3 regions of the Serratia sp. NPDC078593 genome follow, and region 1 is predicted to be linked to each of the others. Evidence: predicted binding sites of a transcription regulator. Region 1 holds the regulator's gene; each other region holds the start of a gene.
The links. The regulator PurR, encoded in region 1, represses purine synthesis genes. The targets are predictions, from matches to a motif close to CANGCAAACGTTTGCNTG.
Positions count from the first base shown of each region.

Region 2: serA (phosphoglycerate dehydrogenase) is a predicted target of PurR. The motif match lies at 8,378-8,395, and genes of this name have one in related genera.
Region 3: cvpA (colicin V production protein) is a predicted target of PurR. The motif match lies at 5,488-5,505, and genes of this name have one in related genera.

Region 1 covers NZ_JBNNGK010000005.1:84,934-95,864, reverse strand. Annotated here, with positions in the region: gene ACQKDS_RS07770 (LysR substrate-binding domain-containing protein) at 3-932, opposite strand; gene ACQKDS_RS07765 (NAD(P)-dependent oxidoreductase) at 1,073-1,714, shown strand; gene ACQKDS_RS07760 (TetR/AcrR family transcriptional regulator) at 1,915-2,520, shown strand; gene ACQKDS_RS07755 (alkene reductase) at 2,608-3,705, shown strand; gene gloA (lactoylglutathione lyase) at 3,852-4,259, shown strand; gene rnt (ribonuclease T) at 4,335-5,015, shown strand; gene ACQKDS_RS07740 (Grx4 family monothiol glutaredoxin) at 5,080-5,424, opposite strand; gene ACQKDS_RS07735 (C40 family peptidase) at 5,827-6,669, shown strand; gene sodB (superoxide dismutase [Fe]) at 7,010-7,588, shown strand; gene ACQKDS_RS07725 (YnhF family membrane protein) at 7,645-7,734, opposite strand; gene purR (HTH-type transcriptional repressor PurR) at 8,048-9,073, shown strand; gene punR (DNA-binding transcriptional activator PunR) at 9,077-10,021, opposite strand; gene punC (purine nucleoside transporter PunC) at 10,147-10,931, shown strand, end outside.
Region 2 covers NZ_JBNNGK010000011.1:1,889-12,819, forward strand. Annotated here, with positions in the region: gene epd (erythrose-4-phosphate dehydrogenase) at 52-1,068, shown strand; gene pgk (phosphoglycerate kinase) at 1,143-2,306, shown strand; gene fbaA (class II fructose-bisphosphate aldolase) at 2,475-3,554, shown strand; gene mscS (small-conductance mechanosensitive channel MscS) at 3,901-4,770, shown strand; gene argO (arginine exporter ArgO) at 4,951-5,568, shown strand; gene ACQKDS_RS13235 (oxidative stress defense protein) at 5,686-6,417, shown strand; gene ACQKDS_RS13240 (LysR family transcriptional regulator ArgP) at 6,469-7,362, opposite strand; gene rpiA (ribose-5-phosphate isomerase RpiA) at 7,490-8,146, shown strand; gene serA (phosphoglycerate dehydrogenase) at 8,492-9,730, shown strand; gene ACQKDS_RS13255 (5-formyltetrahydrofolate cyclo-ligase) at 9,930-10,538, opposite strand; RNA gene ssrS (6S RNA) at 10,586-10,767, opposite strand; gene zapA (cell division protein ZapA) at 10,809-10,931, opposite strand, start outside.
Region 3 covers NZ_JBNNGK010000007.1:84,679-95,609, reverse strand. Annotated here, with positions in the region: gene ACQKDS_RS10040 (aspartate-semialdehyde dehydrogenase) at 1-583, shown strand, start outside; gene truA (tRNA pseudouridine(38-40) synthase TruA) at 583-1,395, shown strand; gene ACQKDS_RS10030 (DedA family protein) at 1,459-2,121, shown strand; gene accD (acetyl-CoA carboxylase, carboxyltransferase subunit beta) at 2,357-3,265, shown strand; gene folC (bifunctional tetrahydrofolate synthase/dihydrofolate synthase) at 3,420-4,685, shown strand; gene dedD (cell division protein DedD) at 4,686-5,360, shown strand; gene cvpA (colicin V production protein) at 5,562-6,062, shown strand; gene purF (amidophosphoribosyltransferase) at 6,084-7,601, shown strand; gene ACQKDS_RS10000 (UbiX family flavin prenyltransferase) at 7,725-8,297, shown strand; gene hisJ (histidine ABC transporter substrate-binding protein HisJ) at 8,600-9,382, shown strand; gene ACQKDS_RS09990 (histidine ABC transporter permease HisQ) at 9,455-10,141, shown strand; gene ACQKDS_RS09985 (ABC transporter permease) at 10,138-10,845, shown strand; gene hisP (histidine ABC transporter ATP-binding protein HisP) at 10,863-10,931, shown strand, end outside.

The DNA of each region.
Region 1 (10,931 bases):
ATTTAATTGAAGACGTCATCCCCCTCAATGGCAAGTGGCTTTTCCGCAATACGACGAAAATAGTCACGTAAATAGCGTAACGCCTGGCGCGTTTTCTCCGGCATTGCGCGCTCTAGCGTCAAAGCGTGTAACCGATAGGCGGAAGGCCGCCATGCGGGCAATAATGCAATTAACGCCCCACTGCGCAATTCATCGCTAATCTCATACAGCGGTTGAGCCGAGATCCCCAGGCCAATCTGGGTAAATGCTCGCATGACCGTCATACTGCCGCTGATAATTTGCCCTTCCGTTCGGCGTAGCTTATACACTTCGCCGGAATGATGATGTAAGTCAAGATGAAAGCCAGGATTGTCACCGGTGATCCAACGGTGATGCACTAAATCCTGCGGCGTTTCCGGCACGCCGTACTGAGTGAGATAACGTGGTGCGGCGCAGAGTACCATCGGCCATTCGGTTAGCGGGTGGGCAATCATGCTGGCATCAGCCAGTTGACGATTAACACGCAGTGAAATATCCACCCGTTGCTCAATCATATCGATCACCCGATCGTCAGCCAGAATACGCAGTGTCAACTTGGGATGGGACAGCAGCAATGGGGACAACGCCTCCGCCAGCGGCCCAGCACCAATGCCGACAGTCGTTGCAATGCGCAGTTCGCCCACCAACGTGTCACGTAGCTCAGCCAACCGTTGTTCCGCCTGTCGAGCCTGTTGCAGCATGGCTTCACAGCCGGGATAAAATGCCTCTCCCGCCTCAGTCAGTGCCAAACGACGCGTGGAGCGGTGCAATAGCGGCACGCCGAGCGCCTTTTCCAATGCGCGCATGTGCTGACTCACCGCAGACGCAGAGACGCCTAACCGCCGAGCAGCCCCGGCCAATGAACCTTCAGCCACCACCACGGCAAATACCGCCATTCGATTGAGTTTATCCATGATTATGAAGTTTTACTTAATCAAGAAAGTATGAATATGGCACTAATCAACCCCATTGTTAAGTACTACAGTGTATTCATCACACCGGACATTTTTGTTCGATAATTGATAATGACACGCAATTTCACAGGAGCAGAAAAATGAAAGTCACCATTATTGGCGCGACAGGTTTTGTTGGCCGCCGCGTCGTCGACGAGGCGTTATCACGCGGTCTCCATGTCACAGCCATCGCTCGACAGAAAAAAGATCTGCCCGAACATGCCAACTTGCATATTGCGCTCGGCGATGTTGCCGATACCGACTGGCTGGCAACGCAACTGAATGGGCAGGATGCAATCATCAGCGCCTACAACCCAGGGTGGAGTGAAGACAATCTGTATGAGAAGACGGTCGTCGGCACGCAACATATCCTGAATGCGGTAAAACGCGCGGGGGTGAAGCGGTTGTTGGTGGTAGGTGGCGCAGGCAGCCTGGAAGTCGCTCCGGGCGTTGAATTGGTCGATACACCAGAATTCCCCGAGAATATTCGCCCCGGCGCAAAAGCCGTGCGTGATTTACGTAATAAATTGCAGCACGAAGACTCGCTAGACTGGACTTATCTGTCACCGGCTGCGCTGCTAGAATCCGGCAAACGCACTGGCCAGTTCCGTCTAGGCACGAATAAGTTGTTGATGAACGGTCAGGCACCCGCCAGCATTTCAGTTGAAGACTTGGCCGTCGCCATCATCGACGAGATCGAAAACCCCCAGTTTATCAACGCGCAATTCACCGCCGCATATTGATACCTCTTCCGGCTGCACCGTCGTGCAGCCGGCCCCCCCTTCTCTTATCGCTGGTCATAAATGAGCATCAGCGGGCTTGCATCGGTCTGCCGTTCACATTCAGCCAGACGTTGATGTCCCTAACATTACTCTGTGTTTTAGCACCCAAGGCGTTAACTGACTTGACCTAGACCGATTGGTCTATTATTCTCAGACCTATTATGACTAAACATACACATTGCAACACTGACACACGTGAACACCTGCTTGCTACTGGCGAGTGCCTAAGCCTGCGCCTGGGCTTTACGGGTATGGGGTTAAGCGAGCTCTTGGCTACCGCCGGTGTGCCAAAGGGATCGTTTTATCACTACTTCCGTTCAAAGGAAGCTTTCGGTGAAGCCATGCTGCAGCGTTACTTTGAAAATTATGATGTGCAAATGCAGGCACTGTTTGCTGATACTCGCCACGATGCACGCCATCAGCTCTTAAGCTATTATGCGCAAGCCATCAGCTATCATTGTGACAGTGAATGCCATAATTCCTGCTTGGCAGTCAAGTTATCGGCCGAGGTGAGCGATCTGTCGGAGCCGATGCGACACGCGTTGGACACCGGCACCTCTCGCGTGGTGAGCCGCTTGCAAAGTGCCATAGAACGCGGCATCGCTGAGGGGTCGTTGTCGATCGCCTCAAACTCAGGCGCTACCGCAGAAACACTGTACGCCCTGTGGTTAGGCGCATCATTACGCGCCAAAATACGCCGTTCCGTGGCGCCGCTAACCTGCGCGTTAGACAGTATTGAGCGACTGCTGCGTCCGGTTCAACCGTAACCGCACTCCCCTGATTGAGCGTAGCGTTGTCATTGTATTTTTATCACCCAATCACTAGACGACCGGTCTATTAAAGCAGGATGCATTATGAAAATTGAAAAACTATTCACCCCGATTGACGTGGGCAACATCACACTACCCAATCGCGTATTCATGGCTCCGCTAACGCGTCTTCGCAGCACGGAACCCGGTGATATTCCGACGCCAATGATGGCCGAGTACTATGCACAACGTGCCAGTGCAGGCTTGATTATCACCGAGGCCACACAGGTTTCTTTCCAAGCCAAAGGCTACGCGGGCGCGCCAGGCTTACACACCCCCGAGCAGATTGCCGCCTGGAAAAATATCACGCAGGCAGTACATGATAAGAACGGCCATATCGCCGTGCAGTTGTGGCACGTTGGACGTATCTCACATGACAGCCTGCAACCAGGCCAGCAGTCCCCGGTAGCGCCGTCCGCTATCAATGCCGATACGCGAACGACGGTACGTGATGAAGCTGGTGCTTGGGTTCGGGTACCTACTTCCACGCCTCGGGCGCTGGAAACAGAGGAAATTCCTGGCATCATCAATGATTTTCGTCAGGCAACCGCCAACGCACGTGATGCTGGTTTCGATTTCGTTGAACTGCACGCAGCGCACGGTTATCTGCTGCATCAATTTATGGCCCCCGCGTCTAACCAGCGCACCGATCAATATGGTGGCAACATCGAAAATCGTACCCGTCTGACACTGGACGTGGTTGACGCCAGCATTAACGAATGGGGTGCGGAACATATTGGCATTCGCATTTCACCGCTTGGCCCATTCAACGGCTTGGATAACGGCGAAGATCAGGAAGACGCAGCGCTGTATCTGGTGGAGGAGTTGAACAAGCGCAATATCGCTTTCCTGCACATTTCAGAACCTGACTGGGCGGGTGGCAAACCTTACTCCGATGCCTTCCGTGATGCGGTACGTGCCCGTTTTAGCGGCGTGATTATTGGTGCCGGTGCCTACACGGCGGAAAAAGCAGAGACGTTAATCAATAAAGGCTTTATTGATGCCGCTGCCTTCGGCCGCGATTATATCGCCAACCCCGATCTGTTAGCGCGTTTGCAACAAAACGCGCCGCTCAATGAACCTAAACCAGAAAGCTTCTACGGCGGCGGTGCCGAAGGGTATACCGACTACCCAACGCTCTAAGCGCTGGCGCCACGGCCGGTATCCGTTACCGGCCGTGGTGAAAGTGCCTCGCCGCACGTTGAATTCCTTTATCCGACAACGTTATACTGCTTTAGCTTTACTCTCTACGCCGCCAAGCTCGGCAAAATCTGCAATCAGAGGAAATTATGCGCTTACTCCATACCATGCTCCGTGTCGGTGATCTGCAACGCTCCGTCGACTTCTACACCAAGGTATTAGGCATGCGCTTACTACGTACCAGTGAAAATACCGAATACAAATATTCACTGGCGTTTGTAGGCTATACCGATGAAAGCGAAGGCGCAGTGATTGAGCTGACCTATAATTGGGGTGTCGACAGTTACGAAATGGGTTCTGCATTTGGTCACTTGGCGCTCGGCGTTGACGATGTCGCCGCAACCTGCGATCGCATCCGTAACGCAGGCGGCAACGTCACCCGCGAAGCCGGGCCAGTAAAAGGCGGCACCACCGTCATTGCCTTTGTTGAAGATCCCGACGGTTACAAAATTGAACTGATTGAAAACAAGCATGCCGGCCACGGCTTAGGTAATTAGTATTGAGGGCGCTTTCTGCGCCCTTCTTTATCCCCGCGAGATAACTCCCTGCAACTCGGCGTGAAATTTGCCATAATACGCGCTGCATTCGATGAAGATAAGAAACTGATGGCCGAAAAAAGTGATCTTAACGCCCTGTGTGGTCGTTTTCGTGGGTTTTATCCCGTAGTAATAGATATAGAAACCGCTGGCTTTAACGCGCGCACCGATGCGTTACTTGAAATTGCCGCCGTCACGTTAAAAATGGATGAAGACGGCTGGTTGCAACAGGACGAAACGCTGCATTTCCACGTCGAACCCTTTGAAGGCGCGAACCTGCAACCGGAAGCGCTAGCGTTCAATGGCATCGATCCGAGTAATCCTTTACGCGGCGCAGTGAGTGAATATGATGCACTGCATGCTATCTTCAAGGCTGTGCGTAAAGGTATTAAGGATCAAGGGTGCAACCGGGCGATAATCGTGGCGCACAACGCCAACTTCGACCACAGTTTTCTGATGGCAGCCGCGGAGCGTGCCGGGTTGAAACGCAACCCGTTCCATCCGTTTGCCACCTTTGATACGGCGGCGTTAAGCGGCTTGGTATTAGGGCAAACGGTGCTGGCAAAAGCGTGTATCGCCGCCGGTATGCAGTTTGACAGTAGCCAAGCTCACTCAGCGTTGTATGATACGGAACAAACCGCTCTGCTATTCTGCGAGTTAGTCAACCGTTGGAAACGCCTTGGCGGCTGGCCCTTAGCCATCGATAACCAAGACTGAACAATAAAAACGGGCGGCATAGGGATTACCCCGTGCCACCCGTTATCATTAACATCAACCGCGATTAAGACTGCTGGTCTTCTTGCTGTTTGTACTTCTCTGCCGTCTCTTTAATCAACGGCTGCAATTCGCCACGCTGATACATCTCGATAATAATATCGCAACCGCCGACCAATTCACCGTCAACCCACAATTGTGGGAAAGTTGGCCAATTGGCGTACTTCGGTAACTCAGAACGAATGTCTGGGTTTTGCAAAATATCAACGTAAGCAAAACGCTCACCGCAGGCCGATAATGCCTGAACAGCCTGGGCTGAGAAGCCGCAGTTAGGTAATTTTGGTGAACCCTTCATGTACAGCAGGATCGGGTTCTCAGCAATTTGTTGCTGAATTTTTTCAATCGTCGTCATTTTATTGCTTCCTCAAGCCACATCATGGCTACAACATGCATCTCGCTGGCTATTGTAGCGGCTGGATACCCCGCAAAAAAACGCTATCTTTTGCAAGGGCATTCCGACTGCGTCTCCACACAGCGCTGATAACGCCATTATGGTCAAAACCTAGCTGCAGATTAACATTTTTAACCCGCATTTTTCACCCTAGATTTCCCCATCCGTACAGTTGGGTAACCTCTCTCGGTGCGATTAGAGTGATATTGATGTCGCCTCTACCCGCGCTATTTTTTTTATTATTAAAAATGCTATTAACGTTTTCTCACAATATGGATTATTATTTGCAGGTTATTCACTGTTTTATCGCGTGTCTTTACGGAATACTGTCGCGGGTTCCTGTCCAGGGTTGGTGTCGTCAACATGCGTTTAATTATTGCGCTTTTTGCGTTGTTGTTTGCTCAAGTGTTGTTAAATTTGGCACAGGCTGCGCCATCGTCTGGCGTTAGCGCTGATCTACGTAAAAGCCATGTGAATGAAGCACGGCTGAGCGAACGTAAAAAAAAGAAAGCAGAAAAGGCCGCTAAAAAGGCCAAAACCACCACGCCGCAAAAAACGCCTCGATTAAAGACGATTAAAAACACAACCATCAAAACGGCTAAAAAATCCACCCGGGTTAAATCAACACGCAAAGCGATACACAGTGCGAAAATAAACGTCACACCGCCCAAAAAAGGCTACAAAAAAGGTTATGGTCGCCATCGCACCGCTGGTTTAACGAACACGCATCGGTTACGCAGTGAAAAGCTGCAGCACAATACTCGTCCACCGAAACTCAGTGCAGCACATAAAAAACGCTATCAACATGCGAAGCAGACCGCCTTGGCCAAGCTGATGAGCCAAATGGGTAAACCCTATCGTTGGGGGGGCAGTTCGCCACGCACCGGTTTTGATTGCAGTGGGCTGGTTTATTATGCCTATAAAGATGTGATGAAAATCAAAATGCCGCGCACCGCTAACGAAATGTACCATTTGCGCGATGCCGCTCCAATCAAGAAAAACGAGCTGGAAAGTGGTGATTTGGTGTTCTTTCGCATCAACAATCGCGGTGTCGCCGACCATGTTGGCGTCTATCTTGGCAACGGTCAGTTTATTCAGTCACCGCGCACCGGCGAAGAGATTCGTATCAGCAAACTCAATAGTGACTACTGGCAAAGCCATTACATCGGCGCTCGCCGCGTGATGACACCCAAAACCATTCGTTAATATGCCATGACGCAATCTAACATTGGGCAACATGCCTCTCTTCATCCAATCTGCGGATGCTTTGACCAAAGCGTGATTTAGCACGCTTTAAACCTTTTATTCACCTTAAAAGTTGTTAAGATTAATAACCACAATAAAAACAAAGCCATTTATACCCAAGATAATTCGAGTTGCTTGTAGGCGGCAACTGAATGAATCCCTGGGAGCATAGCCCACTATGTGACCAGGGTGACGGAAGGCAGCCAACACTCAAGCAACGTGAAGTATGAAGGGTTATCGTTGATGCCGATGCTTAACGGCCAACGTTGGAACAATAGCGCTGTATATAAAGGAGAAAGCAATGTCGTTTGAATTACCTGCACTACCATACGCGAAAAATGCCCTCGAACCGCACATTTCCCAAGAAACCTTGGAATATCATTATGGTAAGCATCACAACACCTACGTGGTAAACCTGAATAATCTGGTGAAAGGCAGCGAGTTCGAAGGCAAATCGCTAGAAGAGATCATCAAAACCTCTAACGGCGGTGTGTTTAACAATGCCGCACAGGTGTGGAACCACACCTTCTATTGGCATTGCCTGTCACCACAAGGTGGCGGCGAACCGACTGGCGCAGTCGCAGAGGCCATTAACCAATCCTTCGGTTCTTTTACTGCCTTCAAAGACGCATTCACCAAATCAGCGGTGGGCAACTTTGGTGCTGGCTGGACCTGGCTGGTGAAGAAAGCCGACGGCTCATTGGCTATCGTGAACACATCCAATGCCGCCACGCCGCTGACCGGTGAAGACAAACCCTTGCTGACCGTGGACGTTTGGGAGCACGCTTATTACATCGATTACCGTAATGCGCGTCCAAACTACCTGGAAAACTTCTGGGCATTGGTTAACTGGGCATTCGTGACAGAAAACTTGGCGTAACGGCCGTGAGATAAAAGGTGCCGTTCTGTTTAGGAACGGCCCTTCTTTTAGCGAGATCAGTTCAGTGCAGCGGTAAAGCTAAAAACAATAATTAATGCCAGTGCGCACACCGTGGTGAACAAAGACATTTTCAAATCGGTATCCATGAGAAGCTCCTGATCAAATTATTTGGATAAGCATAAAATCCACAACCTTGGTGCGTCAAATCATTTTCCCACAGTTCGCCGATAAAATCTTGTTGTCTATAACTCCTATTAGATCTTCCCCTTTTGCTCAATATGCGACAAAATTCGCAGTTCACTACTGCGTAGCGGTCAATGCGTCCCTCCTGAGTCAAGTGGCTGACAACTTCCACACTAAAAACCAAGTTTTCGTGACTCTAGAGAAGGATCTACGCGGGCAAACGATTAACAACATGCTTACATGCTGCAACATGTGGGTTCAGGAGTCATTCTTTACATGGCAACGATTAAAGATGTGGCCAAACGCGCGGGCGTTTCCACCACCACCGTTTCGCACGTCATCAATAAGACCCGTTTCGTCGCCGAAGAAACTAAAGCGGCCGTTTGGGCTGCCATCAAAGAGTTACACTATTCACCCAGCGCCGTGGCACGTAGCCTGAAGGTTAACCACACTAAATCTATCGGTCTGCTCGCCACGTCCAGTGAAGCGCCCTATTTCGCCGAAGTGATTGAAGCCGTGGAAAACAGCTGCTACAGCAAAGGTTACACACTGATTCTGTGCAACTCCCACAATAATCTCGATAAACAACGCGCTTATCTGGCCATGCTGGCGCAAAAACGTGTCGACGGTCTGCTAGTGATGTGTTCCGAATATCCCGATCAACTGCTCGGGATGCTGGAGGATCACCGCAATATTCCGATGGTCGTCATGGATTGGGGCGCAGCACGCGGCGATTTCACCGACAGCATTATCGATAATGCCTTTGAGGGCGGGTATCTGGCGGGGCGTTACCTGATTGAACGCGGCCATCGCGACATTGGCGCCATTCCCGGCCAACTCTCACGTAATACCGGCGGCGGCCGTCACCAAGGCTTCCTGAAAGCGTTACAAGAGGCCAATATTGACGTTCGCGATGAATGGATCGTCCAAGGTGACTTCGAGCCAGAATCCGGTTACAAGGCGATGCACCAGATTTTGTCACAAAAACACCGCCCCACCGCCGTTTTCTGCGGTGGTGACATTATGGCCATGGGCGCGATCTGCGCCGCTGATGAACTCGGTTTGCGCGTACCACAGGATATTTCGGTGATCGGTTATGACAATGTGCGCAATGCGCGCTATTTCACCCCGGCGCTGACCACTATTCATCAACCCAAAGAGCGCCTCGGCGAGATGGCATTTACCATGTTGCTGGATCGTATTATCAGTAAGCGTGAAGAGTCGCAGGTGATTGAAGTCCACCCTAAGCTGATCGAGCGTCGCTCGGTCGCCGATGGCCCCTTCGTTGATTACCGCCGCTAAGCATTATTGCCGGGGCGCCTTCTCAGGGCGTTCCGGTAGGTTCTCTTCACTCAACCATTCCTGATTCAGCGTGTCACTGTCACCAAGGTAATCCAATAACCAGGCCATCGCCGGTGATTGCGCATTTTGTTGCCATGTCAGGCAACAGGCGCTGGGTGGAAATGGCTCAGGAAGTTGCAGCGATACCAATTCCCCACGCTGAACCTGCGGCAACACACGATGGGCGGGCACCATGCCGACACATAAACCGCTGCACAAGCAATCCACCGCGGACACCCAATCTGGCACCACCAACCGCCGCTGGTTATCCAGTGACCACGTCACGCGTTTTGGCAACGTTCGCGACGTATCCTCCAACACCAATGAGGGATACGGCCGTAGTTGCTCATCATTTAGCGGCCCCGGTAACCCCGCTAACGGGTGATCGGCACTCACGACACACAGCCAGTTCATAAAACCCATATCGCGAAAAGCAAAACCACCACCGGTTGGAACCGCGCGGGTTGCACCAATTGCCATATCTGCCCGGCCATCGATTAACGCATCCCATACGCCGTTAAACACTTCCGGTTGTACCAACAGTTCTACATCTGGAAAATGGCGATAAAAATCCAGTACCAACTGTCGGCTACGCTGCGGCTTAACAATGATATCGACGGCTATCTTTAACTGCCCGCGCCAACCGTTAGCGACCTGCTGACATTGACGCCGCGTGTTGAGCATTTTTTTGATAACATCGCGTGCTTCATGAACAAATAGCGCCCCCGCGGGCGTCAACTCCACATCACGGTGACGGCGCTCAAACAGTGGTACGGCAAGCCATTGCTCCAACTGACGCACGGTATAACTGACCGCAGACGGCACACGATGTAACTCCTGTGCCGCCGCGCTAAAACTGCCGGTGCGCGCAACCGCATCAACAACATCAAGGGAATATTCAGACCACATCGCTTTGCCTTCAATTTTTTTAACAGCACTTTGCAAATATTACCGTTTCACAAGCAGAGATCCAGCCAGATACACTTGCGGCGCTAAAAAAAACCTGCACCAACATAAAATTAATGAGAAAGACCATGCGAAACTTTGGATTTATGTTCTATCTGGCTGGCTTAAGCATGCTCGGCTATCTGGCCACAGACATGTATCTGCCCGCCTTCGGCGTGATGCAGCAAGAACTGCAAATTTCTGCCGGCGCCATCAGCGCCAGCCTTAGCATTTTTCTCGCTGGCTTCGCCTTTGCGCAATTATTGTGGGGGCCACTGTCCGACCGTCTGGGTCGTAAACCGGTTTTATTGATCGGCCTGACGCTGTTCGGCCTCGGCTGTCTTGGCATGATGTGGGCGGATAACGCCGTACAACTGTGGACACTGCGCTTTATTCAAGCCATTGGCGTCTGTTCTGCCGCCGTTAGCTGGCAAGCGATCGTCATCGATCGGTATCGTGAAGGCAGCGCAAACCGCGTATTCGCCACCATTATGCCATTGGTTGCACTGTCACCCGCACTGGCACCGTTGGTTGGCGCATGGCTGTTAAATCATATGGGATGGCGTTCAATTTTCGCCGTTCTGCTGGGTATTACCCTTCTCCTACTGCTGCCAACGCTGCTGCTCAAAGACAGCTCACGGCAGGAAGCCGCGGCACAGGGCAAAAGCGGCATAGGTTTCCTGCAGTTGCTGAAATCACCGGTATTCAGCGGTAATGTGATGGTATTCGCCGCCTGTTCAGCCGGTTTCTTCGCCTGGCTTACCGGATCCCCGTTCATACTTGGCAATATGGGCTACAGCCCAAATGACATCGGCCTGAGTTATGTGCCACAAACATTGGCATTTCTGTTAGGGGGATACGGCTGCCGGACGGC
Region 2 (10,931 bases), on a different contig from region 1:
CCCCATCCGGTGAACAAATCCGGCAGGGACGGCCCTTTTTTAGGGAGTAGCATGACCATTCGCATAGCGATAAACGGCTTTGGCCGCATCGGCCGCAGCGTGTTGCGCGCACTGTATGAGTCGGGTAGACGAGCAGAAATTTCCGTCGTGGCGATCAACGAACTAGCGAATGCCGAAGGCATGGCGCACCTGTTGAAATACGATTCAAGCCACGGACGCTTTGCTTGGGATGTACGCCAAGAGAATGATGTGCTGAGCGTCGGTGACGATAAAATTCGGCTGCTGCATCAGCCGGTGCTGGAACAGTTGCCTTGGGGTGAACTGGGTGTCGATGTCCTGCTCGATTGCAGCGGCGTCTATGGCAGCCGGGAGGATGGCGAAGCGCATCGGGCAGCCGGGGCAAAGAAGGTGTTATTTGCTCACCCGGGCAGCAACGATTTGGATGCCACCATTGTGTTTGGTGTTAACGAGCATACATTACTGGCTGAGCATCGCATTGTGTCTAATGCTTCCTGCACCACCAACTGCATTATTCCGGTCATTAAATTGTTGGATGAAGCCTATAGTATCGAGTCAGGCACTGTCACGACCATTCACTCCTCAATGAACGATCAGCCGGTGATAGACGCCTATCACGCGGATTTACGCCGGACCCGCGCAGCGAGCCAGTCGATTATACCGGTCGACACCAAGCTGGCCGCAGGCATCACGCGTATATTTCCACAGTTTTGCGATCGTTTTGAAGCGATTTCCGTGCGTGTGCCGACCATCAACGTGACCGCCATTGATCTTAGCGTCAGTGTTAGCGCCCCGGTCAGGGTTGTAGAGGTCAACCAGTTGTTGCAAAAGGCCGCACAGGGTGCATTTCGTGGTATAGTTGACTATACGGAACTACCATTAGTCTCGATCGATTTTAACCATGACCCGCACAGTGCCATCGTCGACGGTACGCAGACGCGGGTTAGCGGACAACACCTGATTAAGACCTTGGTCTGGTGTGATAATGAATGGGGCTTTGCCAACAGGATGTTGGATACAACACGGGCAATGGCCGCATGCGGTTTCTAGCACGGCGGCATCACTGATGATGCGCCGCTCAGGCAACTTTATAGTTTATAAAGAATCAACTAAGAGGGTTCACCATGTCTGTAATTAAGATGTCCGATCTCGATCTGGCGGGAAAACGTGTTCTGATCCGTTCCGATCTGAACGTACCAGTGAAAGACGGTAAAGTGACTTCCGATGCGCGTATCCGTGCCTCCTTGCCGACTATCGAAGCTGCGCTGAAACAAGGCGCCCGCGTGATGGTAACGTCCCACTTAGGGCGTCCTACCGAAGGTGAGTATAACGAAGAGTTTTCTCTGCAACCGGTAGTAAATTATCTGAAAGATCATCTGAAAAATCCCGTGCGTCTGGCGAAAGATTACCTGGACGGTGTTGACGTTGCCGAAGGTGAACTGGTGGTGCTGGAGAACGTTCGCTTCAATAAAGGCGAGAAGAAAGACGACGAAACGTTATCCAAAAAATACGCGGCGCTGTGCGACGTGTATGTGATGGATGCCTTTGGTACTGCGCACCGTGCACAAGCGTCAACCCACGGCGTCGGCAAATTCGCCCCGGTTGCTTGCGCAGGTCCGTTGCTGTCTGGTGAGCTTGAAGCGCTTGGCAAAGCATTGAAAGAACCCGCCCGTCCGATGGTCGCTATCGTCGGTGGTTCAAAAGTTTCCACTAAACTGACCGTACTGGATTCCTTGTCCAAGATTGCCGATCAACTGATCGTTGGCGGTGGTATTGCTAATACCTTTGTTGCCGCACAAGGTAACAATGTGGGCCAGTCTCTGTACGAAGCCGATTTGATTCCAAACGCGCAAAAATTGCTGGAAACCTGCGATATCCCGGTTCCGACCGATGTACGTGTGGCAACCGAGTTCTCTGAAACCGCCACTGCGACGGTAAAACAGGCGAATGAAATCAAAGATAATGAGCAAATTCTGGATATGGGCGATGTCTCAGCCGAGCGTCTGGCCGTTATCCTGAAGAACGCCAAAACCATTCTGTGGAATGGCCCGGTTGGCGTATTCGAGTTCCCTAACTTCCGTAAGGGCACCGAAATTGTTGCGCGCGCCATTGCAGAAAGCGATGCTTTCTCTATCGCGGGCGGCGGCGACACCCTGGCAGCGATCGATATGTTCGGTATTGCTGACAAGATCTCCTACATTTCTACCGGCGGCGGTGCTTTCCTGGAGTTCGTTGAAGGGAAACAATTGCCAGCGGTTGTGATGCTGGAAGAGCGCGCTAAGCAGTAATTCAGACAACGGGAGACGCAAGTCGCCCGTTTGTTTTATTCCGCGCTGCTACGGTAGCGTGGGTAAAAACGATTCACATCCATCTATATCCGATAGATTTTACGTAGCGGCCATGCGGCAGCGTGAAAGATAAAGGGTATTACGGCAAACGAAACAGGACACCGTAACATGTCTAAAATTTTTGATTTCGTAAAACCGGGTGTCATCACTGGTGATGACGTTCAGAAAGTATTCGCAGTAGCGAAAGAGAACAACTTTGCGCTGCCCGCAGTAAACTGCGTGGGTACCGACTCCATCAATGCGGTGTTGGAAACAGCAGCGAAAGTGCGTTCACCTGTTATCGTTCAGTTCTCTAACGGCGGCGCTGCGTTTATCGCGGGCAAAGGCGTAAAAACTGATATTCCACAGGGTGCGGCGATTCTGGGCGCTATTTCCGGTGCACATCACGTTCACCAGATGGCTGAACATTACGGCGTGCCGGTTATTCTGCACACCGACCACTGCGCGAAAAAACTGCTGCCATGGATTGACGGCCTGCTGGACGCTGGCGAAAAACATTTCGCGGCAACCGGTAAACCGTTGTTCTCTTCGCACATGATCGATCTGTCTGAAGAGTCACTGGAAGAAAACATTGAAATCTGCGGCAAGTACCTGGCTCGCATGGCGAAAATGGGCATGACGCTGGAAATCGAACTGGGTTGCACCGGCGGTGAAGAAGATGGCGTAGACAACAGCCATATGGATGCTTCCGCGCTGTATACTCAGCCAGAAGATGTGGCGTACGCGTACGAAAAACTGAACGCGATCAGCCCACGTTTCACCATCGCAGCCTCTTTCGGTAACGTACACGGTGTGTACAAGCCAGGCAACGTGAAACTGACGCCGACTATCCTGCGCGACTCTCAGGACTACGTTTCTAAGAAATATAACCTGCCGCACAACAGCCTGAACTTCGTGTTCCACGGCGGTTCGGGTTCAAGCGATGCAGAGATCAAAGAATCCGTCAGCTACGGTGTGATCAAAATGAACATCGATACCGACACCCAGTGGGCAACATGGGAAGGTATTCTGAACTACTACAAAGAAAACGAAGGTTATCTGCAAAGCCAATTGGGCAACCCGAAAGGCGCAGATCAGCCGAACAAGAAATACTACGATCCACGTGTCTGGCTGCGTGCTGCGCAGACCAGCATGGTGACGCGTCTGGAGCAGGCATTTAAAGATCTGAACGCTATCGACGTGCTGTAATCTGGCTACCGGGTGCGGTTTACCACACCTGATGCTCGCTAATCAAAGGCTCCCGTTGTGGAGCCTTTGTTTTTGGGATAGGGATGTATTTCGCAAAGTTGTTTGTCAAAATTGGCATCACACTACATTGTTAGTTACCCTTAGCCGGGTTGTTTCCGCATTGGAGATATTCCCAAAATTATTCGGGCGGGTTCTAGGTAATAACTGAGCAAGTTTCCCAGGCATCGTTAACAATATGGCTGGGAGTCGATCGGGTTGCCAACAATGATCCCGCTCGGCGTATAAGGTGATATCCCAATGTATTTGCGATTTCTCCCGTAGGGAGTTTTTAAGGTAGGACGTTAGAATGGAAGAGCTCAACGTAGTAGAGGGCATCAATAGTGTTGGGAGTTGGTTGGAAAACAACCAAGACTTATTGATTCAATATGCGGTAAACATTGTTGCTGCTATCGTTATCTTTATTATTGGTTCGATCATTGCGCGTACGGTAGGCAATGCGCTGAATCGGGTAATGAAACTGCGTGGTATCGATGCCACCGTTGCCGATTTCCTTTCCGCAATGGCGCGTTACGGTATCCTGGCCTTCACCTTGATTGCGGTACTGGGCCGTATTGGGGTGCAAACTACGTCGGTGATTGCCGTATTGGGTGCGGCGGGTTTGGCCATTGGTCTGGCGTTGCAAGGTTCGTTGTCTAACTTTGCCGCTGGCGTGTTGTTGGTTGCTTTCCGTCCGATTCGTGCCGGTGAATATGTTGATCTGGGTGGGATTGCCGGTACCGTCGATCAGGTACAAATATTCTCTACCACGATGCGTACACCGGATAACAAGACCATTGTAGTGCCGAATGGCAAAATCATCGCAGGCAACATCATTAACTATTCGCGTGAGCCGAACCGCCGGGTCGATATTGTGGTGGGAGTGGCTTACGATGCAGATATCGATCTGGTGAAAAAGGTGCTGGGCGATGTGATTGCGGCAGATGAACGCATCATGCATGACAAGGGTGTGACGGTACGCCTGAATGAAATGGCGGCGTCTTCGCTCAACTTCGTGACCCGTTCCTGGACCACTAATGCACAATATTGGGACGTGTATTTCGATCTTATGGAAAACTTCAAGCGCCAACTGGACGCCAACGGTATTGGTATTCCGTATCCGCAGATGGATGTGCATCTGCGCCATGTTGGGAAAGCCTCGGCTACTCAGCCAGAATAACCCACCAGTCAGTAGCGGAAACAGGGGGCTTCGGCCCCCTGTTTCATTACCAGCGGTAGTAATAAAATTTACTAATACCCGATTAGAAATATCCATTTCCACTAATAATTCTTCCTTCGTATGATGCGCGTGTTGGGCTGGTCGTCTCGCCTTTAAGCACCCATTTTCCAAAGGAACGCCATGTTAGCCATATTTTTACAAGGGTTTGCCCTGAGCGCTGCGATGATCCTGCCGCTCGGGCCACAAAACGTATTTGTGATGAATCAGGGAATACGCCGACAATATCATTTGATGATCGCCTCGTTGTGCGCACTCAGTGATATCGCGTTAATTTGCGCCGGTATTTTTGGCGGAAGTGCACTGCTTAGCCGCTCATTATTATTGTTATCGCTGGTGACATGGGGCGGGGTTGCATTCCTGTTGTGGTACGGTTGGGGTGCATTTCGTACTGCATTCAGTCATTCGATAAAGTTAGCCAGCGTAGAAGAGATAAAACAAAGTCGTTGGCGAATCATGTTTACTATGTTGGCCGTGACTTGGCTTAATCCGCACGTGTATTTGGATACTTTTGTTGTACTCGGCAGTTTGGGAGGGCAATTGGCACCCGACGTGCGTTCGTGGTTCGCACTGGGCGCGGTTAGTGCTTCTTTGGTGTGGTTTTTTGCTTTGGCCCTGTTGGCTGGCTGGTTAGCTCCGTGGCTGAAAACCCAACTCGCTCAGCGCATCATTAACGGCTTAGTGGGCGGCGTAATGTGGTGTATTGCGATGCAACTGGCTTGGCAGGGCGTTAATTTATAAAATTACTACTAATCTGAATTTAAATAACTGTGGGATATGCTAGGTTTTATACCAAGAAACCGGCTGTTCTCGCAGGGAAGGCCGGTAATCAGAACAGCCTGTCATTAAGGAGACACTGTGAAGCTTAAAGCATTGGCTATGGCCGCAATGGTTGGATTAGGGACGCTACCTTTGGCGCTACATGCAGCGGAAGTACCAGAGGGGCCACACGTTGTTACGTCGGGGACTGCCAGCGTAGACGCCACGCCAGATATTGCAACGTTGGCGATTGAGGTCAGCGTGTCGTCCAAAGATGCCGCTCAGGCCAAAAAACAGGTTGATGAACGCGTCGCCCAGTATTTTGACTTCCTACAAAAAAGTGGCATTGAGAAAAAAGACATCAGTGCGGCTAATTTGCGCACTCAACCGGAATATGATTATCTGAAAACCGGTGAGTCGGTTCTGAAAGGTTACCGCGCGGTACGTCAGGTTCAGGTCACGCTGCGCCAGTTGGACAAATTGAACGGCTTGCTGGACGGTGCGTTAAAATCTGGCCTGAATGAGATTCGCGCTGTCGAGCTCGGCGTAGCGAATCCTGACGTTTACCGCCAGCAGGCGCGGCAGAAAGCCATCGAGAACGCCACCCAGCAGGCGGATTCATTGGCGCAAGGTTTCAAAGCTAAGCTAGGGCCGGTCTACAGTATTCGTTATCATGTTGCTAACTACCAGCCGATGCCAGTGGCACGCATGTACAAGGCGGCGAGTGCCGCACCAGAAAACGACGTTGCTCAAACTTACGAACAGCAAAGTATCCATTTTGACGATCAGGTGGATGTGGTGTTTGAATTGCAACGTAATACCGCGCAGTAATAGTACCAGATGCCTGACAAAAAGGTTCGCTACGGCGAACCTTTTCTGTTTTTAATCCTGCCGCAGAACTTGATGCCCATGGGCCAGCAGTGCATCGGTGACTTTGCGCATCATACGGCTTTCTGGCGCGAAGCGGTGCCAGAACAACATACGGCGTTGTAGCAGGCCAGGTGTCAGATCGACTAACTCGCCGGATGCCAATTCTTTCTCAATTTGCAGGTGGGGGATCATACAACAGGTTGTGCCTTGGCGTGCCAACTGCACGAAGGCTTCGGATGAGTTAACGATATGGCAGGGAACGCTGCCCGGCGATAAGTCGAAGTTTTGTTGCAGAAAGGCCTGATGCATATCGTCGAGATGATCGAACGCCACCGCAGGGGCTTTCAATAGTGCGGAACGTGTGACACCGCTTGGGAAATAACGCTCGGCAAAATCCGGCGAGGCGACGAACAGATAATCCAGTGCGCCCAATTGGTCCACTAGGCAGCTCGGCAACGGTTGCGGTTGAATACTTACTGCGCCAACAACCTCGCCACGGCGCAGGCGTTCTTGGGTGCGGGTTTCATCTTCTACCTGTAGATTTAGGCGGATCGGTGAATCGGCCAGCACCGGCTTGAGTGCTGGCAGTAACCATGTTGCCAGGCTATCGGCATTGACCGCCAACGAGAGCAGCAGCGGGGTATCAACGCCGGTATCATTACCTAGCCACTCTTCTTCCAGCAATTCGACCTGATGCAACAACGCCAGCAATCTCTGTCCTTGCTCAGTCGGGCGCGGCGGCACGGTACGTACCAATAACGGTTGGCCGAACAAGTTTTCCAACTGTTTGATGCGTTGAGATACCGCCGATTGTGTGATGCAGAGTTTTTGTGCCGCGCGCTCAAAGCCACGCTCACGGATCACCGCGTCCAGCGCTTGTAGCGTTCTATAGTCTGGGCGTTTCATCGGAGAGCTATCCCTTAAAGTCAGTTGATTTAGGCACTATGCCACAATTTGTGATCCTGCCAGAGTGCAAAACAGCGAATTACCTTATAATACGCACACGTTTTCGTACATAGGCAATGAAAATACCATGACGCAGGATGAACTGAAAAAAGCGGTAGGTTGGGCAGCGCTGGACTATGTTAAACCCGGCACTATTGTGGGGGTAGGAACCGGATCTACCGCCGCACACTTTATCGATGCGCTGGCTTCGATAAAAAATCAGATTGAAGGCGCAGTTTCCAGCTCCGATGCTTCTACCGCCAAGCTGAAAAGCTTGGGGATTCACGTGTTCGATAGCAACGAAGTTGATGAACTGGATATTTACGTTGATGGTGCCGATGAAATCAACGGTCAGATGCAGATGATCAAAGGCGGTGGCGCAGCACTGACCCGTGAGAAAGTGATCGCGGCTATTGCACGTAAGTTCATTTGTATAGCGGATGCCTCTAAGCAGGTCGATGTTCTGGGCAAATTCCCGCTACCGGTAGAGGTGATCCCAATGGCACGTTCTTACGTCGCTCGGGAGCTGGTGAAGCTGGGGGGTTTGCCGGAATACCGCCAGAATGTGGTTACGGACAATGGCAATGTCATCTTGGATGTGCATAACCTCACGATTATGGATGCCATCGCGCTAGAAAATAAGATTAACGCCATTGCTGGCGTGGTCACGGTTGGGTTGTTCGCTAACCGTGGTGCTGATGTGGCGTTGATCGGTACACCAAACGGCGTGAAGGTTGTCGAATAAATCAACCGCTATGATGCTTGGGCAGGATGCATATTTTTGCACTGGTGAGAGTCACACTGCCCATTCTTCAGACATATAATTTTTAGCAGAAAACATGTTTTATTTAATGCGCTAATTTTGGTGACATGTATCACACTTCGCTAGTTACGCCCCTTAAGCTTCTGTCAAATTCTTTCCCTTCGGTATTTTTCACCATAATCGACTCGCAACACTGAGGCTTGTGCTGGCGATCAGGCAATCGTTTGTATTGCCGCCCGCGTTATTTTTGTTATGTTGGTGAACGTGCTGTTCTATCACCTCGGATAACGCAGCCGCTTCTGAAGTCTGAACAATAGGGTCGGGTAAATGGCAAAAGTATCATTGGAGAAAGACAGGATTAAGTTCCTGTTAGTTGAAGGGGTTCATCAGAGCACGGTCGATAACCTGCGCGCTGCCGGTTATACCAACATTGAATACCATAAAGGTGCGTTAGACACCGAGTCACTGAAGGCGTCGATTCGCGATGCCCACTTCATCGGTATTCGCTCGCGCACACATTTGTCTGAGGACGTTTTCGCTGCGGCTGAAAAGCTGGTTGCGGTGGGATGTTTCTGTATCGGCACCAACCAAGTTGATTTAAAAGCGGCGACCAAACGCGGTATTCCGGTGTTTAACGCCCCATTCTCTAACACGCGATCCGTGGCCGAAATGGTGCTTGGCGAACTGTTGTTAATGCTACGCGGCATTCCTGCGGCTAATGCCAAAGCGCACCGCGGCGTGTGGAACAAGCTGGCGGTAGGTTCGTTTGAGGCGCGTGGTAAAAAGCTCGGTATTATCGGTTACGGCCATATCGGCACCCAACTGGGCATTCTGGCCGAAGGGCTCGGGATGAAAGTCTTCTTCTACGACATCGAAAACAAGCTGCCGCTAGGTAATGCGCAACAGGTGCGCCACTTGTCTGATTTGCTGAATATGAGCGATGTGGTGACGTTGCACGTGCCGGAAACGTTATCCACCAGAAATATGATGGGTAAAGAAGAGCTGGCGTTAATGAAACCAGGCTCGATTTTGATCAACGCCTCGCGCGGTACGGTCGTCGATATTCCGGCATTGTGTGACGCACTGGCCAGCGATCATTTGGCTGGCGCAGCGATTGACGTTTTCCCTGAAGAGCCTGCCACCAACAGCGATCCGTTTAATTCACCGCTGTGTGAATTTGATAACGTGATCTTGACGCCGCATATCGGCGGCTCGACGCAAGAAGCACAAGAAAATATCGGTGACGAAGTCGCAGGCAAGCTGGCGAAATATTCTGATAACGGTTCCACATTGTCTGCGGTTAACTTCCCGGAAGTGTCGTTGCCAGCACATGGCCCGAATTCAAGCCGTTTGTTGCACATTCACGAAAACCGCCCTGGCGTATTAACGCAGATTAACCAGATTTTCGCTGAAGAAGGCGTAAACATTGCCGCTCAGTATCTGCAAACGGGGCCGGAAATTGGTTATGTGGTGATCGACATCGAAGCGGAAACCGAGCGTGCCGACGCTGCACTGCAGCGAATGAAGGCCATTCAAGGCACCATTCGTGCACGTTTGTTGTTCTGAGATGAGGCCGAGAGTGAGCCAAAACGGCCGGGTTCTGGTGGCCTAGATGGCTGACAACATCGGCATCCGTTTGTTGTGTTGGGCGTAGCCTGCTGCGCCCGTCAATATAACCTTTCAGTTAACGGTTGGGCTGCACTGACGTATTCAGAAAAAATCACATCTGACTAGGCTTGCCAAACGGCGTTGGTTTAGCCTTTAACTATTCAGCTATCGGCCATGCCCAGACTTTAGACGGGGTGATGATTTCTGGCAGTGGAATATCCCACTGTTCTACCGGCAGTGTGTCAACCTGCTGACAATCATGCGCTAGCCCAATTGGATAAGTGCCACTGTGTCGCCAGTTTTGTAACGTGCGATCATAAAAACCGCCGCCCATACCGAGCCGCTGACCATGTTGGTCGAATGCCACCAACGGTGTCAATATCACGTCTAACTGATCGGGGGGCAAAACGTGACGCACGTCGAGTATTGGTTCACGAATATTGAACCGATTGTTCACCAGCAATGTGTCGGTAGCGTAACGTAGAAACAGCAAGTGACCGGCGCTAAACGGATGCAATACGGGGAGATAAACCTGTTTGTTCATCTGCCACAGACGTTCTATTAACGGTTGAGTATTGAGTTCACCGTCGAATGACAGGAATGCTGCCACACTGCTTGCCGCGTTAATCTTGGGGTGAGTGGCAATACGATCAGCAATCTGATTGGCAAAATCACGCTGTTGTTCAGCGGATAACGCGCGACGCTGTTGGCGGATTTGGTGACGAATGCGTTGCCGCTGTGCGGCAAACTGAGGCTGGAAAAGCATAGTTTGCATAGCGTGTTGAAATGGGTAACCCCATAAACCGCATGAAGGGAATCTCCGAGATGCCGTCGCAGGCTGTAACCCTTGAACCCATGGTTCAAGGTGAACGTGTTGTCACAATCTTTAGGCTTCTCGGCGAACGAGCATGCGCACCGATCGTGGATCATCACATTCTGTTGGTACTAAATATCGGCTCAGGGGACTGGCCCGCTGGCGAACATCTCAGAGAAATTTTTTACTCATTGCCGAAACCTGCGGTTTCAGCAACTTATGTTATTCGAATTGTGCATCCTGACGGTCAGCGATGCGACCTTGTTCAAGCAGTGCTTGTTCAATGGTCTGTTGCAGCATGCGAATACGTTGTTCCATATTGGCTGCATAATCACGAGTTTTCAA
Region 3 (10,931 bases), on a different contig from region 1:
GTTGACCGAACAGGCGGGATTGTCTCGTATACACGTGACTACGCTGATGTCTGTTTCTTCCCGTGGCAAAGCGGCGGTAGACGATTTGGCCGGCCAAAGTGCCCGCTTGCTTAACGGTATCCCGGCCGAGGCTGGCGTGTTTGCCAAACAGTTGGCATTCAACCTGTTACCGCTGATGGCTGATGAGCAAGGCAGCGTGCGCGAAGAGCGTTTGATCGTCGATCAGGTGCGTAAAGTGCTGCAAGATGAAGGTCTGCCGATTTCCGTGAGCTGTGTCCAATCTCCGGTATTTTACGGCCATGCACAGGTGGTGCATTTGGAAGCGCTGCGTCCGATCGCGGCCGAAGAGGCGCGGGCCGAACTGGAGCAGACCGACGATATCCAGTTAAGCGAAGAAGATGATTACCCGACTCAGGTGACTGATGCATCCGGCAGTGATGCCTTGAGCATTGGCTGCCTGCGTAATGATTATGGTATTCCCGAGATTTTACAGTTCTGGTCAGTGGCGGATAACGTGCGCTTCGGTGGTGCATTGATGGCGATTGAAACCGCAGAACGTTTGTTGCAGGAGCAACTGAACTGATGTCCGACGCTGTAGCACCGGTGCTGAAAATAGCGCTGGGGATTGAATACGACGGCAGTCGTTATTATGGCTGGCAACGCCAGCAGGAAGTGGCTAGCGTACAGGCTTGCCTAGAGCAGGCGTTGAGCAAAGTGGCCGATGCACCGATCGTGGTGTTCTGCGCTGGGCGTACCGATGCCGGGGTGCATGCGACAGGGCAGGTGGTGCATTTTGAAACCACCGCCCGCCGCAAGGATGCCGCGTGGACGATGGGAGTAAATACCCATTTACCGCCGGATATTGCCGTGCGTTGGGTGAGCGAAGTGAGTGACGATTTCCACGCGCGTTTTAGCGCTACCGCACGCCGCTATCGCTATGTCATCTTCAACCATCGCTATCGCCCGGCGGTATTACAGCAAGGGATGACCCACTTTTATCACCCGCTGGATGCCGATCGTATGCAGCGGGCGGCGCAGGCATTATTGGGTGAAAACGATTTCACCTCTTTCCGTGCTGTGCAGTGTCAGTCGCGTACGCCGTGGCGTAATGTAAAACACGTTAAGGTTACGCGCCACGGGCAATATATCGTGGTAGACATTAAGGCGAATGCGTTTGTACATCATATGGTTCGCAACATTGTTGGCAGTTTGATGGAAATTGGCTGTGGCAATCAGGATGAAAACTGGATGGCTGAACTGCTGGCGCTAAAAGATCGCAATCTGGCCGCCGCGACGGCAAAAGCAGAAGGGCTGTATCTGGTGGCGGTGGATTACCCCGAGCGTTTCGGCTTGCCGCGGCCATCGATGGGGCCGCTGTTTTTGGCTGATGACTAAATGTTTGACTGAACTCCCTGAATAATCTGCTGGGCAGAGATACCCGGCGTCAAGAGAACACCTATGGACATCATTACGTTTATTATTGATTTTATTCTGCATATCGACGTGCATCTGGCGGAGCTGGTGGCGCAATACGGCATGTGGGTTTACGCTATTTTGTTCCTGATTCTGTTTTGCGAAACTGGGTTGGTCGTTACACCGTTCCTGCCAGGGGACTCTCTGCTGTTTGTTGCAGGTGCGTTGGCGTCGCTGCCGACCAACGACTTGAACGTACACACGATGGTGGCGTTGATGGTCACTGCGGCGATATTGGGCGATGCGGTCAATTACACCATTGGTCGGTTGTTCGGTGAAAAGTTATTCAGCAATCCTAACTCAAAAATTTTCCGCCGCAGCTATTTGGATAAAACCCATCAGTTCTATGAAAAGCACGGTGGTAAAACCATTATTTTAGCGCGATTTGTGCCGATCGTACGCACTTTTGCCCCATTCGTTGCCGGTATGGGGCACATGTCCTATCGCCACTTTGCAGCTTATAACGTGATCGGCGCGTTTGTTTGGGTGTTGTTGTTCACCTATGCGGGTTATCTGTTTGGTAACGTCCCGGTGGTGCAGGAAAACCTGAAACTGCTGATTGTTGCTATTATCGTGGTGTCAATTTTGCCGGGCATCATTGAAATATGGCGTCATAAACGCGCGGCGGCCCGTCAGCAAAAACAGTAAAAACATCGCTCAACCTATCGGTTCGACCAGTTTTTTGTCCACAGCGTCGAGCCAATATGGTTTAATGAGCGGCATTTATGGTCTGTTCCTGCGAACGCCCTAAAAGCTAATGGCTCAACCGTGCGTCTGTCGCACTGGGCTCAGCGGCTTTTGTATTGGCGGTTATTGCAGGAGGATTGTTAAAGCATGAACTGCGAACTGGCGTCTCTGCCAGGTTCAAACAGAAAGGTCATCGATGAGCTGGATTGAACGAATTCTAAACAAGAGCAATATCACCCAAACCCGTAAGGCGAGCATTCCTGAAGGGGTTTGGACTAAGTGTGACAGTTGCGGTCAGGTTCTCTACCGCGCCGAGCTGGAACGTAACCTGGAAGTCTGCCCGAAATGCGACCACCACATGCGCATGTCTGCGCGTATGCGTTTGCATACGCTGCTGGATGAAGGCAGTGAAGTGGAACTGGGCAGTGAACTGGAGCCGAAAGACGCGCTGAAGTTTAAAGACTCCAAAAAATATAAAGACCGTTTGGTGGCCGCTCAGAAAGCGACGGGCGAGAAAGATGCGCTGGTCGTGATGAAAGGGACGCTTTACGGTATGCCGGTGGTAGCGGCATCCTTTGAATTCGCCTTTATCGGCGGTTCAATGTCTTCGGTCGTTGGTGCGCGCTTTGTGCGAGCGGTCGAGCAGGCGTTGGAAGATAACTGCCCACTGGTTTGCTTCTCTGCCAGCGGCGGCGCACGTATGCAAGAAGCGCTGATGTCGCTGATGCAGATGGCGAAAACCAGCGCAGCGTTGGCGAAGATGCAAGAGCGCGGTCTGCCGTATATCTCGGTGCTGACGGATCCGACCATGGGCGGCGTTTCTGCTAGCCTGGCAATGCTGGGGGATATCAATATCGCGGAACCGAAAGCCTTGATAGGCTTTGCGGGTCCACGCGTGATTGAACAGACGGTGCGTGAGAAATTACCGGCTGGCTTCCAACGCAGTGAATTCCTGATCGAAAAAGGCGCGATTGACATGATTGTTCGTCGCCCTGAGATGCGTCAGACATTGGCCAGTATCCTGTCTAAGCTGACCAACCAGCCGCAGCCGGTATTTGATGATGCGCAACCGACTCTCGCACCGGAGAATCCGGCTGAGGGATAAGTGGTTGCACCCGCCGCAGCGGGCATGGGTTTTCGCTGCGGCGCGCAACGGTTGCTTTGTGGCTAAGCGGCGGCTGTAACGTAGTGCATCGCCTTTACCGCGGTGAGGGTGGTGCCCTGATGGATTAATGAACCCAAGTTCAGTGATGGGACTCATGCAAAACCACCAAATTCCCCAAGCCACGTCGCCTTTGAGCTCGTGGCTTCATTATCTGGAACGTCTGCATAGCCAGGCGATCGAACTCGGCCTGGAACGCGTACAGCGTGTTGCGGCGCATCTTGATTTACTTACCCCGGCTCCGACGGTATTCACCGTTGCTGGCACCAATGGTAAAGGAACCACCTGTCGTACGCTGGAGGCGATTCTGCTGGCGGCCGGGTTGCGAGTTGGCGTCTACAGTTCGCCGCATCTGGTGCGTTATACCGAGCGCGTGCGTATTCAAGGGGAAGAACTGAGTGAAGCAGAGCACTGCCGCTCTTTTGCCGCGATTGAGGCTGGGCGTGGCGAAACCTCGCTGACCTATTTCGAATTTGGCACGCTTTCGGCGTTGCAACTCTTCCGTCAGGCCAAGTTGGATGTAGTTATTTTGGAAGTCGGTCTGGGTGGGCGGCTGGATGCCACCAATATCGTTAACCCGGATGTTGCGGTTATCACCAGTATCGCGCTGGATCACACCGATTGGTTAGGTGACGATCGTGAAAGCATCGGCCGCGAGAAAGCCGGCATATTCCGCGCAGGTAAACCGGCGGTGGTCGGCGAGGGCGATATGCCAGCCTCTATCCAACAGGTTGCCGATGCGTTGGGCGCTTTGCTGTATCGTCGCGACGATGTCTGGCACTTCAGCCCGCAGGGCGATCGTTGGCAGTGGCAGGGCGGTGAGACGTTGTTGACCGATTTACCTACGCCAAATGTACCGTTGCCCAATGCGGCTACCGCGTTGGCGGCTTTGCACTATTCGGCGCTGGAGATCGATGAACGGGCGATTTTCACCGGCTTGCAACAGGCCACGTTACAGGGGCGTTTTCAGATTGTTCAGCATGAGCCACTTTTGATCCTTGATGTCGCACATAACCCGCATGCTGCCGGTTATTTGGCCAGCCGGTTAGCGCAATTACCCCGTAACGGCGGTAAAGTGCGTGCGGTCGTCGGCATGTTGTCGGACAAAGATATTGCCGGTACGCTGGCTTGCCTACGGGATCAGGTTGATGCGTGGTATTGCGCGCCACTGGAGGGCCCGCGCGGTGCCAGTGCGGAACAGCTAGCACAATATGTGGTGGAACCGCAGCAGTTTGCCGATGTGGAAAGTGCCTGGCGTCAAGCGATGCGGGATGCGGATAATCAAGATATTGTGATCGTCTGTGGATCGTTCCACACCGTTGCGCAGGTGATGGCGGCGTTAGACGAAATGCGGGGAGTGTGAGTGGCAAGCAAATTTCAGAATCGACTGGTCGGAACCGTGATTTTGGTCGCACTGGGGGTGATTATCCTGCCAGGGCTGCTGGATGGCAAAAAAAAGCATTATGAAGATGACTTTGCTGCGATTCCGCTGGTGCCAAAACCGGGCGATCCACAGGAAAATGACGTCTTGCCGCCGGTGAGCCAACCTTTGCCCTCCCAGCCACCGGAAGGGGCAGGAACGCTGATCCAGCAACAGGCGGCTAACCAAGCGGCATCGCATCAGGCGGCACAGCAATCGAGCAAGATAACCGCACCACCGGTTGAAACCAAACCGGCACAGCCAGCGAAACCAAAACCGGAAGAGGTCAAGCCAAAGCCAGTACCGCAGCCGAAACCTGAGGTGAAGCCGCAGCCGAAACCAGAACCCAAACCGGTGCAAGAGAAAGCGCCAGCAGGACAGGCTTATGTGGTGCAGTTGGGAGCACTGAAGAATGCTGCCAAGGTTAATGAGATTGTTGCTTCGTTGCGGTTGTCGGGTTATCGCGCCTTCAGCGTACCTGCAACACCGATACAGGGGGAGATCACCCGTATTTATGTTGGGCCTGACGCCTCGAAGCAGAAACTGCAATCATCACTGCCATCGTTGAAATCGATCAGCGGCTTAAATGGGCAAGTGAAGCCATACAGCGTACGCTGAGCGGTTTTTCTCAGCTCCACAGGTTGTTTGCCGAACGGCGTGTAGGTTGGCACAACAGCTATGTAGGCGCGGCGATTGAGAATTTTTCATCGCCGCTTTTTATTTGTAACGTAGTAGGGAAATCCCCTACGCAAACGTTTTCTTTTTCTGTTAGAATTCGCCGCGAAATAGATGTGGGGCGATTCGTTATTGGAATAGTTCATGGTCTGGATTGATTACGTCATTTTAGCGGTGATTGGATTTTCGGCTCTGGTGAGCCTGATCCGTGGGTTTGTTCGCGAAGCATTGTCACTTGTGACATGGGGATGTGCGTTCTTTGTCGCCAGCCATTTCTACTCTTACCTTGCCGTCTACTTCACTCGTTTTGAAGATGAACTGGTGCGGAACGGGATCGCGATTGCCATTTTGTTCATCGCGACCCTGATCGTAGGGGCTATTGTTAACTATGTGATTAGCTCATTGGTTGAAAAAACCGGGCTGTCAGGAACCGATAGGGTGTTGGGGATCTGTTTCGGCGCATTGCGCGGGGTGTTGATCGTCGCGGCAATCCTGTTCTTCCTGGACACGTTTACCGGTTTTTCACAGAGCGCAGATTGGAAACAATCGCAGCTGATCCCCCAGTTCAGTTATATCATCAGGTGGTTCTTTGACTACCTGCAGAGCACGTCGAGTTTCTTACCGACCCATTTACCGGGGCGGTAGCGCTGATGAGGAAAAGACAACATGTGCGGTATTGTTGGTATCGCCGGTTTTATGCCGGTAAACCAGTCGATTTATGATGCGTTGACGGTGCTGCAGCACCGTGGACAGGATGCCGCAGGCATCGTCACCATTGATGCCCATAACGGGTTCCGCCTGCGTAAGGCAAACGGCTTGGTGAAGGATGTATTTGAAGCGCGGCATATGCTGCGCTTGCAGGGCAATATGGGTATCGGCCATGTTCGTTATCCAACGGCAGGGAGCTCCAGCGTTTCAGAGGCTCAACCCTTCTATGTCAACTCACCTTTTGGCATTACGCTGGCCCATAACGGTAACCTGACCAACGCCCATGAACTGCGCCAGTCGCTGTTCGAAAGTGGCCGCCGTCACATCAACACCACCTCCGATTCCGAAATCCTGCTGAACGTGCTGGCCGCTGAGCTGGATCGTTTCCCGCATTATCCGCTGGAGTCTGACAACATCTTCACCGCCGTTACGGCGATGCATCAGCAACTGCGGGGCGCTTATGCCTGCGTGGCGATGATTATCGGCCACGGTCTGGTGGCGTTTCGCGATCCCAATGGCATTCGCCCGCTGGTGATCGGTAAGCGCACCCTGGAAGACGGCCGTAATGAGTATATGGTGGCCTCCGAAAGCGTGGCGCTGGATACGCTAGGTTTTGAATTCTTACGCGATGTCGCGCCCGGCGAAGCGGTGTATATCACCGATAAAGGCCAACTGTTTACGCGGCAGTGTGCAGAAAACCCGAAAAATAACCCGTGCCTGTTTGAGTACGTCTATTTTGCCCGTCCGGACTCGTTCATGGACAAAATCTCGGTCTACAGCGCCCGTGTACGCATGGGCCAAAAGTTGGGTGAAAAGATTGCGCGCGAGTGGGAAGATCTGGATATTGACGTGGTGATCCCCATCCCGGAAACCTCGTGCGATATCGCGCTGGAAATCGCCCGTATTCTGGATAAGCCGTATCGGCAGGGGTTCGTGAAGAATCGCTATGTCGGCCGTACCTTCATTATGCCTGGCCAACAGGCTCGTCGTCAGTCAGTTCGCCGTAAACTGAATGCTAACCGTGCGGAATTCCGCGATAAAAACGTGTTACTGGTCGACGATTCGATCGTGCGGGGGACGACGTCTGAGCAAATTGTTGAGATGGCGCGTGATGCCGGTGCAAAACGGGTTTATCTGGCGTCTGCGGCACCAGAAATCCGCTTCCCGAACGTCTATGGTATTGATATGCCGAGCGCCAATGAGCTGATTGCCCATGGTCGTGAAGTAGATGAAATCCGTCAGATCATCGGTGCCGATGGGTTGATTTTCCAAAATCTCGACGATTTGATCGAGGCCGTACGCGAAGAGAATCCCGACGTTACCCAGTTCGAGTGCTCGGTATTCAATGGGATTTACGTCACCAAAGATGTCGACCAAAGCTATTTGGAATATTTGGAATCTCTGCGCAACGACGATGCGAAAGTGTTGCGTGGTCAGACCGAAGCGGAAAACCTGGAAATGCATAACGAGGGTTAAGCCGCGTTAAATCAATGCACTGTGGCGTCCGCCGCGGTGCATTCACCTTCCCTGACTTGCTTATCCCACGCCATTACGGCAAAGTTTGCCAGATCCTTACAATTTTTTGGCAGAGACACCCTCATGAAACGACTCATCATCGGCATTTCCGGTGCCAGCGGCGCTATCTATGGCGTTCGGTTGTTACAGGTTTTACGCGGTGTCGCCGATGTAGAAACCCATTTGGTGATGAGCAATGCCGCAAGGCAGACCTTAGCGCTGGAAACGCCCTTTAGCCTACGTGAAGTTCAGGCGTTGGCTGACGTGGTGCATGATGCGCGTGATATTGCCGCCAGTATTTCCTCCGGTTCATTCAAAACGCTGGGCATGGTGATCTTACCTTGTTCTATCAAAACGTTATCGGGCATCGTCAACAGTTACAGTGACGGTCTGCTAACCCGCGCCGCCGATGTGGTATTGAAGGAACGCCGCCGTTTAGTACTGTGCGTGCGGGAAACTCCGCTGCATCTGGGGCATTTACGTTTGATGACTCAGGCCGCCGAGATGGGCGCATTGATCATGCCGCCGGTACCCGCTTTTTATCATCAGCCCACGTGCGTTGACGACATTATCAATCAAACGGTAAATCGCGTTATCGATCAGTTCGATATCGAATTACCGCAAGATTTGTTCACCCGTTGGCAAGGCGCTAATTAACAAAAAAATCCCCAAATTGGCACATTTGTGCAACAACGCACTGTATTAGCACAATGAATGCACCATAATGATCCCTCGTCACCACGCACACTGTTTCATGGCGCTGGCATAGCGTTGTAGCCCGTAGCGCGACCCTAAATGGTCGGTTTAATTTTGCGGTTATCGTCCCCGGAAACAGTTTTGTGGCGCTCGGAGCCGTTCCCTCCGACTGTCGCAAGCAATGTGGCACGATTACTGCAAATTGATTTGGTGGGGAAATAATGTCCGTAGTGACATCGATAAAATCAATTTGAGGGAAATGTATGAACAAGCGTTTTTTAGCTCTTCCTTTGGCGATAGCGCTGGCTGCGGCCAGCAGCGCTTATGCCGCTATTCCAGCTACGCTCAAGATCGGCACCGATCCCACCTACGCACCCTTTGAATCCAAGAATGCCAAAGGTGAATTGGTTGGGTTCGACATCGATCTGGCCAAAGAGCTGTGCAAACGTATCAATACGCAGTGCACCTTTGTCGAGAGTGATTTCGATGCCCTGATCCCATCACTGAAAGCCAAAAAAATTGACGCTATTATCTCCTCGCTGTCGATTACCGAGAAACGTCAGCAGGAAATTGCCTTTACCGACAAATTGTATGCTGCTAACTCGCGCCTGATTGCGCAAAAAGGATCGACCATCCTGCCGACGGTAGAGTCGCTGAAAGGAAAAAGCGTCGGTGTGCTGCAGGGCACGACGCAAGAATCTTATGCTAATGCGTACTGGCAGCCTAAGGGAGTAACCGTCGTACCTTACCAGAATCAGGATCTGGTTTACGCCGATCTGGCTTCGGGGCGGATTGATGCCGCTTTCCAGGATGAAGTGGCTGGCAGTGACGGTTTCCTCAAACAACCGCCGGGTAAAAATTACGCTTTCGCCGGTGAAGCGGTGAAAGACGATAAATTCTTTGGCGTCGGCACCGGTATGGGCTTGCGTAAAACCGATACCGAGCTGAAAGCAGCGCTCGATAAAGCCTTTGCCGAGATGCGTGAAGACGGCACTTACGACAACTTTGCGAAAAAATACTTCGATTTTGACGTCTACGGCGGCTAACCCCGCGCACGACTGCATCCATCCTGGGGGCATTGCCCCCAGGTTATGCCCAATGACGACAGGATGAAGTAAATGCTGCAAGGCTACTCCCAACTGATATTCGAGGGCGCTCTGGTCACGTTGGAGCTGGCGCTCAGTTCTGTACTACTGGCGGTGGTGATTGGTCTGATCGGCGCTGGCGGTAAACTCTCTCAAAACCCCCTGATTGCTACCGTGTTTGGCATGTATACCACCCTGATTCGCGGCGTCCCCGATCTGGTGTTGATGTTGCTGATCTTCTACGGGGTGCAAATCGCCTTGAACAGCGTGACGGAGGCGATAGGCTTGTCGCAGATCGATATCGATCCTCTTAGCGCCGGTATTATCACCTTGGGCTTTATTTATGGGGCATATTTCACCGAAACTTTTCGTGGCGCCTATATGGCGGTGCCGCGCGGGCAAATCGAAGCGGCAACCGCCTACGGTTTTAGCAACGGGCAGATTTTTCGCCGTATCTTGTTTCCGGCAATGATGCGTTTTGCCTTGCCCGGTATCGGCAATAACTGGCAAGTGATGCTGAAAGCCACCGCATTGGTGTCGATTTTGGGGCTCAATGATGTGGTGAAAGCGACGCAACTGGCGGGTAAAGGCACTTATCAGCCCTTCTTTTACGCCATTGTGGCTGGAGTGGTTTATCTGATTTTTACCACTGTTTCCAATGGCGTGTTGTGGTGGCTTGAACGGCGTTATTCACTGGGCGTCAAGAGGGCCGAACTATGATTGAGATCGTGCAACAGTATTGGCAAGCGCTGTTGTGGAGCGACGGTTATCGTTTCACCGGCGTGGCAGTCACCTTGTGGTTGTTGATTGCCTCCGTGATCATGGGGGGGCTGCTGTCGATTCCGATGGCGGTGGCGCGAGTCTCGCCGTTACGCTGGGTGCGTTTCCCGGTGTGGTTGTATACCTATATTTTTCGCGGCACGCCATTGTATGTTCAGTTGCTGGTGTTTTACTCCGGCATGTATAGCCTGGAGGTGGTACGTGGCACCGAATTGCTTAACGCTTTTTTCCGCAGCGGGCTGAATTGCACCATTTTGGCACTGACGCTTAATACCTGCGCCTATACCACCGAGATTTTCGCCGGGGCAATCCGTGCGGTGCCGCACGGTGAGATTGAGGCCGCCAATGCTTATGGTTTTTCGCGTTTTAAAATGTATCGCTGCATTATTTTGCCTTCCGCACTACGCAGTGCGTTGCCGGCTTACAGCAATGAGGTGATTTTGATGCTGCACTCCACCGCGCTGGCATTTACCGCAACGGTTCCCGACTTGTTAAAAGTGGCGCGTGACATTAATGCGGCAACCTATCAGCCCTTTTACGCGTTTGGCATCGCGGCGGTGTTATATCTGGTGATTTCTTATGTGCTAATCAGTCTGTTCCGCAAGGCGGAAAAACGCTGGATGGTGCATGTGACTCAACGTTGAATGACGGGAATAAAATCATGTCGGAAACTAAATTAGCCGTCACAGAACTGCATAAACGTTATGGTGAGCATGAAGTGTTGAAGGGC